DNA from 2 places in the Adlercreutzia sp. CNCM I-6207 genome. Region 1 is predicted to be linked to the other one. Evidence: predicted binding sites of a transcription regulator. Region 1 holds the regulator's gene; the other holds the start of a gene.
What was found. Region 1 encodes HrcA, which represses chaperone genes, less so after heat shock. Its sites were predicted from a motif close to TNTTAGCANNCNNNNNNNNNGNNTGCTAANA; they were not measured.
Positions count from the first base shown of each region.

Region 2: ACW4QM_RS02995 (co-chaperone GroES) is a predicted target of HrcA. The motif match lies at 1,951-1,981, and genes of this name have one in related genera.

Region 1 is NZ_CDRVLZ010000010.1:18,039-25,969, reverse strand. Features, by position in the region: gene ACW4QM_RS06530 (DEAD/DEAH box helicase) at 1-755, opposite strand, end outside; partial or broken gene ACW4QM_RS06525 (DarT ssDNA thymidine ADP-ribosyltransferase family protein) at 942-1,445, opposite strand; gene ACW4QM_RS06520 (MiaB/RimO family radical SAM methylthiotransferase) at 1,547-2,797, opposite strand; gene ACW4QM_RS06515 (RsmE family RNA methyltransferase) at 2,790-3,698, opposite strand; gene dnaJ (molecular chaperone DnaJ) at 3,711-4,859, opposite strand; gene hrcA (heat-inducible transcriptional repressor HrcA) at 4,917-5,927, opposite strand; gene hemW (radical SAM family heme chaperone HemW) at 6,211-7,380, opposite strand; gene dusB (tRNA dihydrouridine synthase DusB) at 7,612-7,931, opposite strand, start outside.
Region 2 is NZ_CDRVLZ010000004.1:329-8,259, forward strand. Features, by position in the region: gene groL (chaperonin GroEL) at 1-1,540, opposite strand, end outside; gene ACW4QM_RS02995 (co-chaperone GroES) at 1,590-1,877, opposite strand; gene ACW4QM_RS03000 (response regulator) at 2,125-2,826, opposite strand; gene ACW4QM_RS03005 (sensor histidine kinase) at 2,819-4,054, opposite strand; gene nadE (NAD(+) synthase) at 4,192-5,028, opposite strand; gene ACW4QM_RS03015 (hydrogenase maturation nickel metallochaperone HypA/HybF) at 5,127-5,483, opposite strand; gene tatC (twin-arginine translocase subunit TatC) at 5,484-6,263, opposite strand; gene ACW4QM_RS03025 (Sec-independent protein translocase subunit TatA/TatB) at 6,266-6,946, opposite strand; gene ACW4QM_RS03030 (CASC3 protein CASC3) at 6,969-7,181, opposite strand; gene ACW4QM_RS03035 (amidohydrolase family protein) at 7,333-7,931, opposite strand, start outside.

The sequences.
Region 1 (7,931 bases):
TGGGGGAACCTGAAAATGTAGTTCAAGAGGAATTCCAGACGCCCCAAATCCGGCGCAATATGGGCCGGCTCGCGCACGTCGGTGAAGGGAAACTCGACCTCCTCGGCTTTCCAAGAGAGGGACGAGATGCGCACCTCGCGATCGTCGAGGGGGTCGACGGCATTGCCCCAGCGCAGCACGGCGTCCGGGCGACCGTCCCCCATCGCCAGATCGATGCCGGCAAAGGGGTTGGGCACATCGTAGAGCGCCCCCACATGCCCGCCTAATTCGACCAGGTCCTCCAGGGCCAAAGCCGCCACATGAGACAAAGACCCCTCGTCATTGGCCGCGTCGCATCCAACTTCGAGCTCGACGGAGAAAGAAGCTCCCTCCCCGAGCCTACCCTGCTTGACGAGCTCCACGAGAACGCTTTGAACCTGATGGGCCAGGGCTACCTCGAAAGAGCCGTTGAGATTCTCCTCGAGCCACGGCGATACGACGGTGAGCCGACCGCGGTGGATGATCTTCTCGATGACAGCCAGAGCGGCGAGCTCCTGGGTTGATCGTTCCCCGCCATCCCGCACTCCCCGATAGCGCATGGTCCACGAGGGGAAGAGCGCCTTCGCGCGATTGCGTTCCTCTCGCAAGGAATGAACGTCATCGAGTCGCGTGGCTATGGAGTCGAACGTGAGCGACAACTCGATGTCATCAAGCTCTCGAGTCGCAATGGCATAATCATCCTCATCGGGCCACCAGGACGTGAGGTAATACTCCACCCTCTCCTCATCGGAGCGCGCAATGGCGCCTCCTTGGCCGAAGACTTCGTCACGCCAAGAGAAGTGCCGGTCGTTGATCTCAATGCGGCAGGGACTGTTCTGGCTTCGGAGTTGCGCTGCGAGTTTCTCCATGAGCGGTTCGACGGTCTTTTTATCTTTCGCCGAAAATTGAACCGACTGGAAGAAACGTGGCTCTATGTCACGCGAGACGAGGAGCTCGGCCTGGTTGTCCGTCGGCCAATGCGGCTTAAGGCCGGGATGGCGTGCCCCCCCGAAGATCTCCTCCACGCCGCAGCGCTCGGCCTTCCGGGAGGCCGCATTGGTCGAGGAGAACTCGAAGAGACGGTTACCGGCCGCATCGCAGCACTCGTAAAGAATCGCGGGGTTGATGCTCACGACGGCATAGACGCGGTTCGGATGATCTTTACGCGCTCGGTAGAACATCTTGATATTGGGGTTGGAGATCGAAAGATTGACATGCGCCTTGCCGTCGAGCCGCAAGCTGTCGTTATGCTGGAAAGCGATCTCCCGCCGCTCCAACTCCGCGCGAGGGAGCAAGCCGTTCTGCAGAATACCCGGCAGGTTATCCACCGATGTGAAGTGAACGAACTCGCTCACTCCCCGACTTTTGAGGAATGACAGCGTGTCCTCGATCTCTCTGCGCACTATGCCCTGGGCTCTCGTAACCATATCGTTACTATAGCGAAAGGCGCAGGTCGCGACAAGATGTTTCCGCGCTCTCGGGATTCGCTCCGCGAAAAAGGACTTCAACGGGATCGGAGCGAGGTTCCCTACAGCGTCACCGTCACGAGCGTGCCCACGAGGGCGCTCTCCGGCACCGTTGTCTCGTGGTAGCTCTCGGTGGTGGCGTGACCGGGGCGCTCCACGAGGGCGAGCTCGGTCGTGCCCGCGCGCACGGCGCGGTCGGCGGCGGCGAGCTTATCGGAGAGGGCGCGCAGGCGGGCGGCGCGGTCGGCCTTCACCGCGGATGGAACCTGGTCGGTGCGCTCGGCTGCGGGCGTGCCTTCGCGCCGCGAGTACGGGAACACGTGGATCTTGCTGAAGGCGGCGTGGCGCGCGAGGTCGCAGGTATCGGCGAAGTCGTCCTCGGTCTCGCCGGGAAAGCCCACGATAATGTCGGTGGTGAGCGCGATTTCGGGAACCATGGCCCGCAGGTAGTCCACGAGCTGGCGGTACTCCTCGGTGTCGTAGGGGCGCGCCATCTCGCGCAGCACCTTCGACGAGCCCGACTGCAGGGGCAGGTGCAAATGCCGGCAGAGGCGCCCCTCGGCCTCGGCCAGAAGCCCGATGAAGTCCATCGACACGTCCATGGGCTCGACAGAGCCGATACGGAAGCGGCACGGGGCCTCGCCGGGGCCGTGTAGGTCGGCGGTCTCGTCCAGCAGGCGCCGGCAGAGATCGGCCAAGTCCAGGCCGCTGTCATCGTAGGACCCCAGGTTGATGCCCGTGAGCACGATCTCGCGCACGCCGGCTCGCGCCAGGGCCGCGGCCTCGGCCACCACCTCGTTAGCCGGGCGGCTCGTCGCGCGGCCGCGGGCCACGTGCACGATGCAGTAGGTGCAGGCGTTATCGCAGCCGTCCTGCACCTTCACCCCGACCCGCGTACGTCCGTCGGAGGGCAGCACCGAGGACCTCCCCCCATGTGCCGTGAGGTCGGACGAGGAGCTGTCGCTGCCGGGCAACTCCATCTCGTTGAGGAAGAGGGCCATGCCGGCCTTCGGAACAACGCGCACGCGCTCGCCCATGGCCTTATAGGTTGCCGCGTCTATCTCCGTGGCGCAACCGGTGACGACGATACGGGCGCCATCGTTGGCGGAAAGCGCGTGGCGCACGGCCTTGCGAGTTTTCTTGTCGGCCTCGCCGGTGACGGTGCAGGTGTTCACGATGATGAGGTCGGCCGCTCCCTCGGGCGCCGGCGCTCCCCCGCGCTCCCCGAGCAGCCGCTCGAAGCCGTCGGCCTCCACGCGGTTCACCTTGCAGCCGAGGTTCACCACGGCATAACCAAACGGCGCCTTACTCATCGGCGCCCTCATAGCGGGGAAACATGCGCTCGAAGGCCTCGGCGGCAGCCGGCGCCTCGATGACGCGCGGCTCGGCATCGGCCGCAGCCGGATCCGAACCGGGCTTCCGCGGGCGATTGCCCATGCCGCCCAGCTCGTAGAGCGTAAGCGCCGGAGCTACGATGCCCGCCGTCTCGGTACGAAGAATGGAAGAGCCCAGCGTAACGAGGCGCGCCCGCGGGTTGCTCGCGAGAAGGATGCGCACCTCCTCTTCGGAAAGGCCGCCCTCGGGCCCCACCACCACGGCGATGCGGGCGTCGTCCGCCGGCGTGAGCGTCTCCAAAAGCGCCCCCTGCACCGCCTCGTGCAGACTCGCGCTCTGGGGCGCCTCCTCCCAGCACACGAGCACGGCCGTGGCCTCGGCGAGCATCGATGCCGCCTCGCGCACCGATACCGGCTCGCTCACCTTGGGGATGCGCGCCTGGCCCGACTGCATGGCGGCGCTCTTGGCGATAGCGCGCCAGCGCTCGGTCTTGGCAGCGGCCTTCTTCCCATCGAGCTTCACCACCGAGCGCTTGCAGGACAGAGGCACGAAGGCGGCCACGCCCACCTCGGTGGCATGGCGGATGACCGTCTCCATCTTGTCGCCCTTGGCAAGTCCCTGCAGAAGGATCACCTGGGGCCCGGCTTCGTCCGCTTCGGCGTGGCGCGCGATGGACACGAGCGGCAGCGCGTCGGAGAAGTCGACGATCTCGCACTCGAAGTAGTCGCTGTCGGCGTCGATGACCGCCACGTGCTCGCCGGGCGCCAAACGGAGCACCTTCGCGTGCTTGGCGTCGTCGGACGCGAGGCGCAGCGGGAACACCGCCTCGGTCTCGGCGGCCAGCACCTGGTTTTCCACAAAGAAGCGGGGCAAAGACACAGATCCGCTCCCCTACTCGAAAATGTCGCGGAGCTTCTGCAAGGGCGAGCGCTTCTCCTCGTTCACGTCCTCGCCCATCTCCTCGGCCAGCTCCTCCAAAAGCTCGCGCTCGCGCTTGGAGAGCTTCTTCGGCACTTCCACGGCGATGTGCGCGAACAAATCGCCGCGAGCGTCGCTTTTCAGGCGCGGCATGCCGAAGCCCTTCACGCGCACGATCTGGTCGTTCTGGCAGCCCTCGGGGATGGCGACCGTGACCTTCTCGTCCTCGTAGATGCCGTCGATCTCGATGTCGGCGCCGAGCGCCGCCTGCACCATGGGAACCACGAGCTTGCAGTGCAGGTTGTCGCCGTCGCGCTCGAAGAACTCGTCGGGGGCGATGCGCACGGTGACGATGAGGTCGCCGGCCGGCGCACCCTGCATGCCCGCTTCGCCGAAGCCGTGGATGCGCAGCTGCTGGCCGTCGCGAATGCCCTTGGGGATCTCCACCGAGACGCGCTGGCGGTCGGGCACGCGGCCCTGGCCCTCGCACTCGGGACACGGGTTATCGATGACCGTGCCGGTGCCGTGGCAGGCGGGGCAGGTGCTCGCCGATTGCATGTCGCCCAAGAAGGTGTGCTGCACGGTGACGACGCGCCCGGTACCGTGACATTCCTCGCAGGTCACTTCCTTGCCGTCCTCGCCCAGGCCCGTGCCGTCGCAATCGGGACACGGCGCCAGGCGGTCGTAAACGATCTCCTTCTTCTCGCCGGTCGCCGCCTCTTTCAGCGTGATGCGGATGCCCACGCCCATGTCGCGGCCGTCCTTGCGCACCTGGCGGCCGCCTGCGGCCGCGCCGCCGAAGAAGGTGGAGAAGATATCACCCATGCCGCCGAAGCCGCCACCGAACAGGTCCTCGAAATCGATGCCGACGCCGCCGTAGGGGCCGCCGCCACTCGCCGCGCCGGGAATCGTGCCAAAGCGGTCGTACTGGGCCTTCTTCTGGGGGTCGGACAGCACGTCGTAGGCCTCGTTCAGCTCCTTGAACTGGTCTTCGGCATCCGGTGCCTTGTTCACGTCCGGGTGCAGCTCCCGCGCCCTATGGCGAAATGCTTTCTTGATCTCGGCTTCGGAGGCGTCGCGGGAGACGCCGAGGATTTCGTAGAGGTCCTTAGTTGCGGCCATGATAGGTGAATCTTGCCTTTCTTCGTTCGCTCTTCCGTATTCTTGGGTAACGCACGTCTACTCGCCGTGCAGCGCGCACTGGGCGGCGCGGACGGCGCGGATGGCGCGCTCGTAGTTCATGCGGGTGGGGCCGATGACGGCGACGACGCCCTCGGACTCGCCGCGCCCATAGGGGCAGGCCACGATAGAGACACCGGCGAGCTCCGAGGCGGGGTTCTCGTGCCCGATGCGCACCATGACCGGCCCCCCTTCCGCGGCGGCCTCGTCGAAGGTGTTCAGCAGCACGCGGTCGTCCTCCAGCACTTCTATGACCGGCAGCAGGGCCTTCGAATCGCTGAACTCCGGCTGGCGCAGAAGCGCCGAGACACCGAGGCTGTGGGCACGAGCGCTTTCGGACTCGCCCAAGCATTCTATGACCTCGTCGATGATGAGCTGCACGAGCGGGTCGCTGAGGGCCTCTACGGTGCCGGCGTCCATGGAGCGGCGCACGTCGCGGGCCGAGTGCCCGGCGAGCACCCGGTTCAGCAGGTTCTGGGCACCTGCCAGCTCGTCGGCGGAGACCTCGTCGGCGAAGGTGACCGTGCGGTTGACCACCTGGCCGTCCTCGGCCACCACGATGACGATGGCCTGCCAGGGCGAAAGCGACACCAGCGTGATCTGACGAATGCGGCCCGCGAGCACCGAGGGCGCCATGACAATGGACAGGCAGTTGGTGAGCCGCGCGAGGGCCGCCGAGGTGCGTTCCATGAGCGCGTCCAGCTCCGAGGCCGAGGCGCGCAGCTCGTCAACCATGGCCTGGTGCGGGCGCTCCTCCTCGGCCAATCCCGACGAGAGCAGCTCGTCGACGAAGGTGCGGTAGCCGGCGTCGGTGGGCACGCGCCCGGCAGAGGTGTGTGGCTGCTGGATGAAGCCGGCGTCTTCCAGAGCAGAGAGGTCGTTGCGCACCGTGGCGGGGCTCACGCCCAGGCGGTGCCGCTCGGTCAGGGTACGCGAGCCCACGGGCAGCGCGTACTCGATGTAGTCCTCGATCAGCGCGCGCAGCACCTTCTGGCGTCGCTCCGACAGCATATCCGCTCCTCTCGCCTTCCCGCTTCGCCCCGCGCGATAGGCGCGGAGGCATCCGTTATTGACGCCATTTTAGCAACCACGAGGCGAGAGTGCTAACGAAAGCCCCTATCTCGACGCAAGCGACACACAAGCACAGGTGGAAGGCGGCCCTTCGGGAACGATTCCGTAGGGGCGGTGCTTGCGCCGCCCTCCCGAGCAAGAAAGATTTTCGGCGTTGAAGAGGGGCGACCAAGATCGCCCCCTACGAAGGTGGTGGTATGCGAAGCAGGGACGATGGGTTGGCTTACGGGGCAAGATCGAGGAGGCGGCCGTAGAGCTCGTTGCCGCAGAGCCAGCCGGCGTCGGTGGGGCGCCAACGGCCGTCCGCGTGCTTGGCCAGACCGAGAGAGGCGAGTTCGTCGAAGGCGGCAAGGACCGAACCGGTTTCAGATCCGGGGGTCATCGACCCCGAAGATGCGGCCGTGCTCGCGGCGTCGTCGATGACCGCTGCGGCCCGCGTCACCTGTTCGTCGGAGACGCCGCGGGCCATGCGCATGCCAAGCATGAGGTCCTCGGCGGCCATCTGCCGCGCGTCCAGATCTTCCACCACCTGTCCGTCCTGCACCCGCATGCGCCGCTCGGCGTTCTGGGTCATGGTGACGGCCGAGCGCCCCAGCCCCAGGTAGGGCTTCCCCGTCCAGTAGGCGGTGTTGTGGCGGCTCTCGAAGCCGGGCCTCGCGTAGCTCGCCACCTCGTAACGATGAAACCCGGCTCCCTCCAGGATGCGCCGAGCCTCTTCCATTGCCGCCGCTTCCACGTCCTCGTCGGGCTCGTCCATCTCGCCCCGCATGACGGCACGATCGAAGGGGGTGTGCGGCTCGATGGTCAGCGGATACACCGACACGTGGGCCACCCCTAGGGCCACCGCCTCCCGCACACTTTCCGCGAAGGACTGCGCGCTCTGCCCGGGAATGCCGCACATCAGGTCCACCGACACGTTATCGAAGCGCTCCTGGGCCGCGCGCACCGCCGCCCTGGCAGCCTCGGCGTCGTGGGCACGTCCGAGAATGCGCAGCACCTCGTCGTCGAAGGACTGCACGCCGATGGAGAGCCGGTTCACCCCGAGTGCCCAAATATCCCGTACCATGGGCGCCGTGAGACTTTCGGGGTTCGCCTCCATCGTGCACTCGACCTCGGGCTCGAGATGCATCGACATCGACAGCGCATAAAGGAGCATCGAAAGCCGCCCCATCCCGATATGGCTCGGCGTCCCCCCGCCCAGATACACCGTCTCGATGGCCCCGAGCTTTCCCTCCCTCGAGGCCCGGCGGATATCCATCACGAGCGATTCCACGTACTCGTCGATAATCGGCGAGTCCCGCTCTACCGCCGAAGTGGCGAAATCGCAGTACCCGCACCGTCTCACGCAGAACGGAATGTGCAGGTAGAGTGCCTTATAGGGATCGTAAGCCATGAGGGTCCTCTCTTTCCGACCGAGTAGTCCGACGCTAGAAGGCATTGCAACCGAGCGAGTTCCGCAGATGGTATCGAAGGCGCAGCGATGCGCGGAAAGACTAACCCTAACGCCTTCGATACCATCGAGGACTGTCTGAGCGAATTGCGATGCCTCCTAGCGTTGGACGGACAACCCTGATGCGAGATGGACAGCAGGAAATCGGCGCGATATTGGTGCGAGACGGACAAATCACGAATGCTCCCGGGCAATCTCCAGAAGTTCGTCGAACACGGCATCGAAGTCGGCCAGGGTCGTGCAGTAGTTGATGCGCCCGCGGGCAGCGGCGGCGCCGGGCAGTCCCGCCATATACCACATGGCGTGCTTGCGCATGCGCACGATATTGCGCCCCTCGCGATGGGTGAGCAGCTCCGCATGGCGACGCGCCATGGCAATACGTTCCTCAACCGTAGGCGGTGCAGGTTCCGCCTCCCCGACAAGTGCGGCCTGCACCTGGGAGAACAGCCACGGGTTTCCCTCGGCGCCCCGGGCGATCATCACCGCGTCGCAGC
Region 2 (7,931 bases), on a different contig from region 1:
GGATGAGAGCCGCCACGGAGGCCGCGGACTGCAGCGCCGTGCGGGTCACCTTCACCGGGTCGTTCACACCCATCTCGATCATGTTGCCGTACTCGCCGTTGGCGCAGTTCAAGCCCTCGCCCTTCGGCAGGCTCTTGACCTTCTCCACCACGACGGAGCCCTCGAAGCCGGCGTTCTGGGCGATGGCGCGCATCGGGGCCTCGATGGCCTTGCGGATGATGTCGATGCCGACTTCCTCGTCCTTGTCGTCGGCCTTGACGGCGTCCAGGGCGCCGATGGCGTCCACGAGCGCCACGCCGCCGCCGGCGACGATGCCCTCTTCCACGGCCGCGCGAGTCGCCTGCAGGGCGTCCTCGATGCGGGACTTCTTCTCCTTCAGCTCGGACTCGGTGGCAGCACCCACCTTCAGCACGGCCACGCCGCCGGAGAGCTTCGCCAGGCGCTCCTGGGCCTTCTCGCGGTCGAAGTCGGAATCGACGCGCTCGAGCTCGGCACGGATGATCTGGATGCGGTTCTCAATGTCTTCCTTCTTGCCCGCGCCGTCCACGATAAGGGCGGTGTCCTTGGTGACCTTCACGGTCTTGGCGGTACCGAGCATCTCCATCGTGGCGTCGGCCATGGTCATGCCAAAGTCCTTGTCGATGACCTGGGCGCCGGTGACCACGGCGATGTCCTCGAGGATGCGCTTGCGGCGGTCGCCGAAGCCGGGAGCCTTGATGGCCACGACGTTCAGGGTGCCGCGCAGGCGGTTCAGCAGGATGGTGGACAGGGCCTCGCCCTCGACGTCCTCAGCCACGATGAACAGCGGGCGCTGGGCGCGCATGACTTCCTCCAGCAGCGGAACCATGTCCTGGATGGAGTTGATCTTCATGTCGGTCAGCAGGATGAAGGGGTCCTTCAGCACCGCTTCCATCTTCTCCATGTCGGTGGCCATGTAGGGGGAGATATAGCCGCGCTCGTACTGCATGCCCTCGACGATGTCCATATCGATGCCGAAGATGGTCTGGGACTCCTCCACGGAGATGGCGCCGTCGTTGCCCACGGCGTCCATGGCCTCGGCGATCTTGTCGCCGATGGCGGCGTCGCCGGCGGAGATGCGGCCGACGTTGGCGATCTGCTCCTTGGTGGACACCGGGGTGGCGTCGGCCTTGATGGCGGCCACGATGGCGTCGGTGGCCTTCTCGATGCCGCGGCGAATGCCCAGCGCGTCGGCGCCGGCGGTCACGTTCTTCAGGCCCTCGGAGACGATGACGTCGGCGAGGAGGGTGGCGGTGGTGGTGCCGTCGCCGGCCACGTCGTTGGTCTTCACGGCCACCTCGCGCACCAGCTGGGCGCCCATGTTCTCGACCGGGTTCTCCAGCTCGACTTCCTTGGCGACGGTCACGCCATCGTTGGTGATGAGCGGGGCGCCGTAGGACTTCTCCAGAGCCACGTAGCGGCCCTTGGGGCCGAGCGTCACCTTGACGGCATCGGCCAGCTTGGAGACGCCCGCGGCCAAGCCGGAGCGGGCATCAGTATCGAACTTGATTTCCTTAGCCATAAGTTCGTGTTCCTTTCAGTGGATCTATCTTCTCGGTTTATCTTCCCAGTTATTCAACTACGGCGTAAATGTCGTCGGCGCGCAGAATCAGCACGTTCTCGCCGTCCAGCGTCACCTCGGTACCGCCGAACTTGCCGTAGATGACCTTGTCGCCGACCTTAACAGGCATAGGAAGCAGCTTGCCGTCCTTGTCCATCTTGCCCTCGCCCACGGCGATGATGGTACCGGTCTGGGGCTTCTCCTTGGCATCGGAGGCCAAAAACAGGCCGGACGCGGTGGTAACCTCGGCCTCGTCCTGCTTCAGGATGACGCGGTCGCCCAGAGGCTTCAAATTCATAGCTTGCCGTCCTTTCAATGGTTGTTGTGGCGCCTTCGCGCAACTTCCAATTTAACCACTCGGTTAGGTTAAGTGCTAGCACTCGGTAGCAACGAGTGCTAAACAGTTACGCATCATAACAGCTACGGGAAGGAATGCAAGAGGGGACGGAGAAAAACTTGAGTTTTTTTCACTCAAGTTTCCTGTGATTATAATCTTGATCAGGGATTACTTTTCAAGTTGGAATTTGTGCAGGTGAACAGTCTCCCTAGGGGGCAGGCGTCACCAAACCCGTCTCGTAGGCGAAGACGACGAGCTGGGCGCGGTCGTGAGCATCAGTCTTAGCCATGACGCGGGCCAGATGCGTCTTCACCGTGGCCGGCGAGATGAACAGCTCTTCGGCGATCTCGTCGTTGGAAAGGCCCCGGGCCACCAGCACGAGGATCTCGCGCTCGCGGTCGGTGAGGCTCGTCAGCGCGGCGCGGCGAGTCTCGGCCACATCGGCGGCGCCCCAGCCGCCCCGCGGGCGCGCGGCCACGAAGGTCTCCACCAGCCGGCGCATCACCGAGGGCTGGATGAGCGCGTCGCCTCGGGCCACGACGCGGATGGCCGCCACGATCTCGTCGGGGTCGGCGTCCTTCAGCAAAAAGCCGCTCGCCCCGGCGCCCAGAGCATCGTAAACGTACTCGTCCACGTCGAAGGTGGTGAGCACGAGCACCCGGGTTTTTGCGAGCAGCGGGTTGCCCGTAATGGCGCGGGTGGCCTCGATGCCGTTCATTTCAGGCATGCGGATGTCCATGAGTACCACGTCGGGCCGAAGGCGCTGCGCCTCCTGTACCGCATCGGCCCCGTTTCGGGCCTCGCCGACGATCTCGATGCCCTCGTAGGTGCCGAGAATGGCCTTGAAGCCGCCGCGCACGAGATCCTGGTCGTCCACGACGAGCACGCGGATGGGATCGGCCTCACTCATGGGTCTCCTCCTTCTGGCTGAGGGGAACGCTCACGGCAATGCGCACGCCGCCGAGCGGACTTGGGAACGCGGAGAACGTGCCCTGTAGAAGCCGCGCGCGCTCGCGCATGCCGAGCAGGCCGTGGTGACCGGCCGCGGCGGCCGGGGCAGCGAGCCCTCGCCCGTCGTCGTCGACGATAAGCTCGGCGAAGCCCTCCCGTTTCGTGGACAGTGCCAGCGTCGCACGGCGCGCCCCGGCGTGGCGCACGATATTCGTGGCCGCCTCACGCGCGATGCCGAAGAGGGCCACGTCGATGAACGCCGGCACGCAGGCGCGGTCGTAGGCGGTCTCGTCCAGCGTGACCTCGATATCGGCACCTTCCAAATAGGACACCAAATCGCCCATGCGGTCGGTGCCCTGGGTGGGCGTCGTCTCGGCCGGCCCCTCCTCCGCGCGCAGCACGCCGATCATGGCGCGGATTTCCTCCAGAGCGCCCTTGGCGGTGCGACGCACCTCGGCGATGGCCTCCTTGGCGGCGGCGGGATCGCGATCGACCAGGCGCTCGGCGGCCGCGGCCTGGATGCTCACGGCAGAGAGCGAATGGGCCGTGATGTCGTGCACTTCCCGAGCGATGGAGACGCGCTCGGCCTCCACCCGGCGACGCGCCTCGGCCTCGCGGCTACGCTCGGCGGCAATCGCGCGCTCCTCGATGGCGCGCGTGCGTTCCTGGTGCTCGTGGAGGGCATAGCCGGCGAAGGCGGCCGCCAGGGCCAGCGCCATGTTCTGGAACACGGTGAGCTGCGTCAAGATGCGCGACTGCTCCGGGGGCGCCGGCGCGAACAGCAGCACCAGGCACATGACCGCGCACGCGATGGCCGCCTCGGCCCGCGAGCGCGCAGACGCCAGCGTGAACAGCGCAATGAGGGGGCCCGCCACGGACAGGGCGATGCCGTTCAGCTCCGCTTGAAGCAGACCCCAGCTGACCAGGCACCACACGAACACGGCCCAGGGGCACTTGCGCCGCAGCACGAGCGGCAGCGTGGTGAGCGCGATGGCCAGAAGCGAGAGGCCCGAGGGCACCATAGCCTGGATGCCCATGAGCCGGCGCATGAACTCGTCGGGGATGAGCAGGTTAACGGCCACGGTGAGCTGCAGGCAGCAGAACCCGAAGGCCCCCGCCGCGATGACGGCGTCGATGAGCCAGTCGGTGGCCGTAAACTTCGGGGTATTTCGAAAGATCTTATCCATGACCGCTATGGTAAACGACCGGACGCCCACGCGCCATACACCGCGGGGTGTATGAAACGAGCCTGTTGAACAACGCCGACCCCAGACGGGGCCCGTTCGCCAGCAGGACGCGGGATCGCCAGCGGGACGCAGCTTCGCTAACGGGACGCGGGATCGCCGTAGAACGGCGCGTCAGGGTACGGAGGCTCCAACGCACGCTTGAAGGCGTTGGCGTCGGTACGGGCGATGACGTAATCCACCAAATCGCGGCTCAGGCCGCTCTCGGCGACGATAGCCGCCGCATCCTTCCCCTCTTCCACATAGGCGACGAGAATTCGATCCAGCGTGGCGTAATCGACGCCGAGGGACTTCTCGTCCTCCTGATCGGGCGCGAGTTCCGCGCTCGGCGGCTTCACGAACACGTTCACGGGAATGGGGCCAGTACCGCCCTCTTCCACGGCCCGGCGGTTGCGCCAGCGCGCCATGGCGAAGACGTCGGTCTTGTACACGCCGCCCAAGGGCGCGAAGGCCCCGGCCGTGTCGCCGTAGAGCGTGGAGTAGCCCATGGCCGCCTCGGACTTGTTGCCCGTGTTCAGCATGAGCCAGCCGTGGGCGTTCGAAAGCGCCATGAGGCACACCATACGGCAGCGGGCCTGGGTGTTCTCCGCGGCAAGGCCCGAAAGCGCGCCGCCACAGGCCCGGGCGAGCACGGCCTCGAAGGCCTCGAAGGGCTCGCAGATGGGCACGGTGATGTTGGAGATGCCGAGGGCTAAGGCCAGCGCCTCGGCGTCGTCGATGGACGACTCGCTAGAATAGGGGCCAGGCAGCATGACCCCGTGGACGTGGTCGGCTTCCAGCGCGTCGGCGGCCATGACGGCCACGAGTGTGGAATCCATGCCGCCGGACAGCCCGATGACCACATCGGTGAAGCCGGCGCTGCGCACGAAGGCGCCCAAAGCGTCGGTGCAGGCCTCGTACATCTGCTGGGGGTTCATAGACGTCCTTTCTATAGCAAAAGCGCTGCCACGAGTATGGCAGCGCTTTGTTTCGGGCCGATTGCCGGCGTGCGTCAGTCTGGCGACGCCCGCAGCCGTCAGTTTTCCGGCAGATCCACCTCGATGGAGTCGATCTGCAGCTCGCGTCCGGCCAGAAGCTCGGTGGCGAACGAGTCGCAGACGGGGCAGAAGCGGTTGTAGAGGTCGTGCTCGAACTCGTGGCCGCATTCCAAGCAGACGCTGCGCGGGCGGATCATCGTCAGATCCAGCGTGGCGCCCTGGGTGAACGGGTCGGCCTCGGCCAGGGCCTCGAAGGCGAACACGAGGGCGTCCTCCACCGCCTCCGTGGCCTCGCCGATGGAGACCCTCACGCCCAGAAGCCGCGTCGCGCCGGCCTCGCGGGCCGCCTCCACGGCGGCGTCCATGACGCCGGTCATCAGTCCCAGCTCGTGCACTTACTCGTCCTCTTCCGCCGCCAAGCGCTCGTTCTGGCGCTTGATGCGACGGCCCAGCACCACGCGCGCGATAAGCAGGCTGCCCTCGTAAAGCGCGATCATGGCGGCGAACATGAGCAGCATGGTGACCGGCGAGGCGTCGGGGGTGACCACGGCGCAGATGACCATGAGCACCACGTAGACCGTCCGCCAGCTGCCGCGCAGCTTCTTATAGGGGATGACGTCGAAGATGACGAGGTAGAACACGATGAGCGGCAGCTCGAAGGCGAAGCCGAAGCCGAGCTCGAACTTGATGATGATGTCGATGTAGGAGCTCATGCGCGGCGCCACATAGCCGAGGCCCATGGCCTGGTCGGTGAGCCACTGGAACGCCGGGTTCAAGATGATGAGGTAGCAGAACACCGTGCCGATGATGAACAGGGCCACGGCGGCGGCGAAGGTGGGCATGAACCACTTGCGCTCGCTGGGCTTCAGCGCCGGCAGGAAGAACGCGAGCAGCTGCCACAGGATGACGGGGGACGTGGCCACGATGCCCGCCCACAGCGAGATTTGGAAGCGCACGGAGAACGCCTCGAAGGGGTCGATGGCCTGAAGCGAGGCCATGCCGTCAACGTTGGGCAGAAACTCCGCGATGGGCATGAGGAGGAACTGGCCCATGGTAGGGGTGGCCATGTAGAACACGACCACGGCCACGGCGAGGCAGGCGACGATGCGCACAAGGCGCATGCGCAGCTCGCCGAGATGGTCGAATAGCGGCATGCGTGCCGGTCCGATAGGCATCGTTACGCCTCCTTCTTCTCGTCGGCAGCGGCGGAGGCGGCATCGGCGGCCTCGGTCACGGCCTTGGCCTCCTCGGCGGCCTTCTTGGCCTCCGCCTCGGCCTTCCGCTTGGCGGCCGCTTCCTCGCGCTTCTTGGCCGCTTCGGCCTTGCGCTTCTCAGCTGCGGCCTTGCGCTCCTCTTCTTCCTTCTTCTTCAGCTCCGCCTCCTCGGCGGCCTTGCGCTCGGCGCGCTCGCGGTCGTAGCGAGCCTTGCGCTCGGCGAAGCTCTCGGGCTTCGCCGGGGCGGCATCGGCCTTATCGGCTGCATTCCCCCCGTCGACCTGCTCGGCTTTGGCGGCAGCGGCCGCGGCGGCGCCGGCAGCGGCGGTGGACGTGCTCTTCTTGGTAGCCTCGCTCGCCTTCTTCGACACAGCGCTCGCGGCCTTCTTGGCACCCTCGGCGCCCTTCTTGGCCTTGGCCGCCGCCTCGTCCAGGGCGTCGAGCGGATTCTTGAAGGGATCCTCGGCGTCCTTGTCGAACACCATTTCCCCCTTCAGCACCCCGCTCATCTCCTCTTGGGCGTTGCGGAACTTCGCGATAGCCTTGCCGAGGGTCTTCGCCATGGCCGGCAGCTTATCGGGCCCGAAGATGAGGAACCCGAACAGCAGAATGAGGAAAAGCTCGAATCCGCCGATTCCAAACACGACTGATATCCTTTCAACAGCTCTACAGCGAGAGCACGGTCAACGCCATAGTGGGAATGCCCAAGGCGAGCACGAGGATGACGCACACGACCACGGTGAAGATCTTCTTGGTGCGCGCCTTGGCCTCGGCGGCCTCCTTGGCGCGACGCTCGCGCTCCTCGGCCTGCTTGATGCGCTCGGCCTGCTGCTTGCGCGTGGGATTCTTCGCGCCGGTCTTGTTCTTCTTGCTCGACATCGCGGGTACTCCTCAGGTTCCCAACTTCAAGTATACGCAAATATGGCATTATCGCAGAAGCGGGCGCGCCGCGCCAGCGAAAATGCCTGCCGCGGCGCGCCCTCCACGAATTCACAACTGCGCCGAGCACCCCGCTCAGCGATTGCGCCCGCTAGGCCTCGGGGCGCAGCTTGGAGCGGATCTCGATGACCCGCGCGATGCTCTTCGCCACTTCCACCTTCACGTGCCAGCGGTTCTTCTCGTACAGAACGTTGCCGTCGACCATGGTCATGAGCACGTCGGCCGTGGTGCAGGTGTTCACCACGGCGGCCACCGGATCGGTCGTGAAGGACTGATGCGAGCTGGACAGATCCACGGCGATCATGTCGGCACATTTGCCGATCTCCAGCGACCCCACCTTATCAGCAATGCCGAGTGCCCGCGCGCCGCCGAGCGTGGCCACCTCGAGCATCGTATGGGAGTCGAGGAAGCGCCCGGGGTTCACGGCGCGCTGCAGCAGCATGCCCAAACGCATCTCCGAGAGCATGTCGGTGGATTCCGTCGCCGCCGGCGAGTCGGTGCCGAGGCCCACGCGCAGGCCGGCGCGGATGTACTCGTCCAGGGGCGCGACGCCCATGCCCAGCTGGGCCGAGGCGCGCGGGCACACGCAAACGGCCACGTCATGGGAGCGCAGTTTCTTCAGATCCTCGTCGTCCACGTAGACCGCGCCGACGATCATGACGTTGTCGGCGTCGAAGGCGTTCCAGTTCA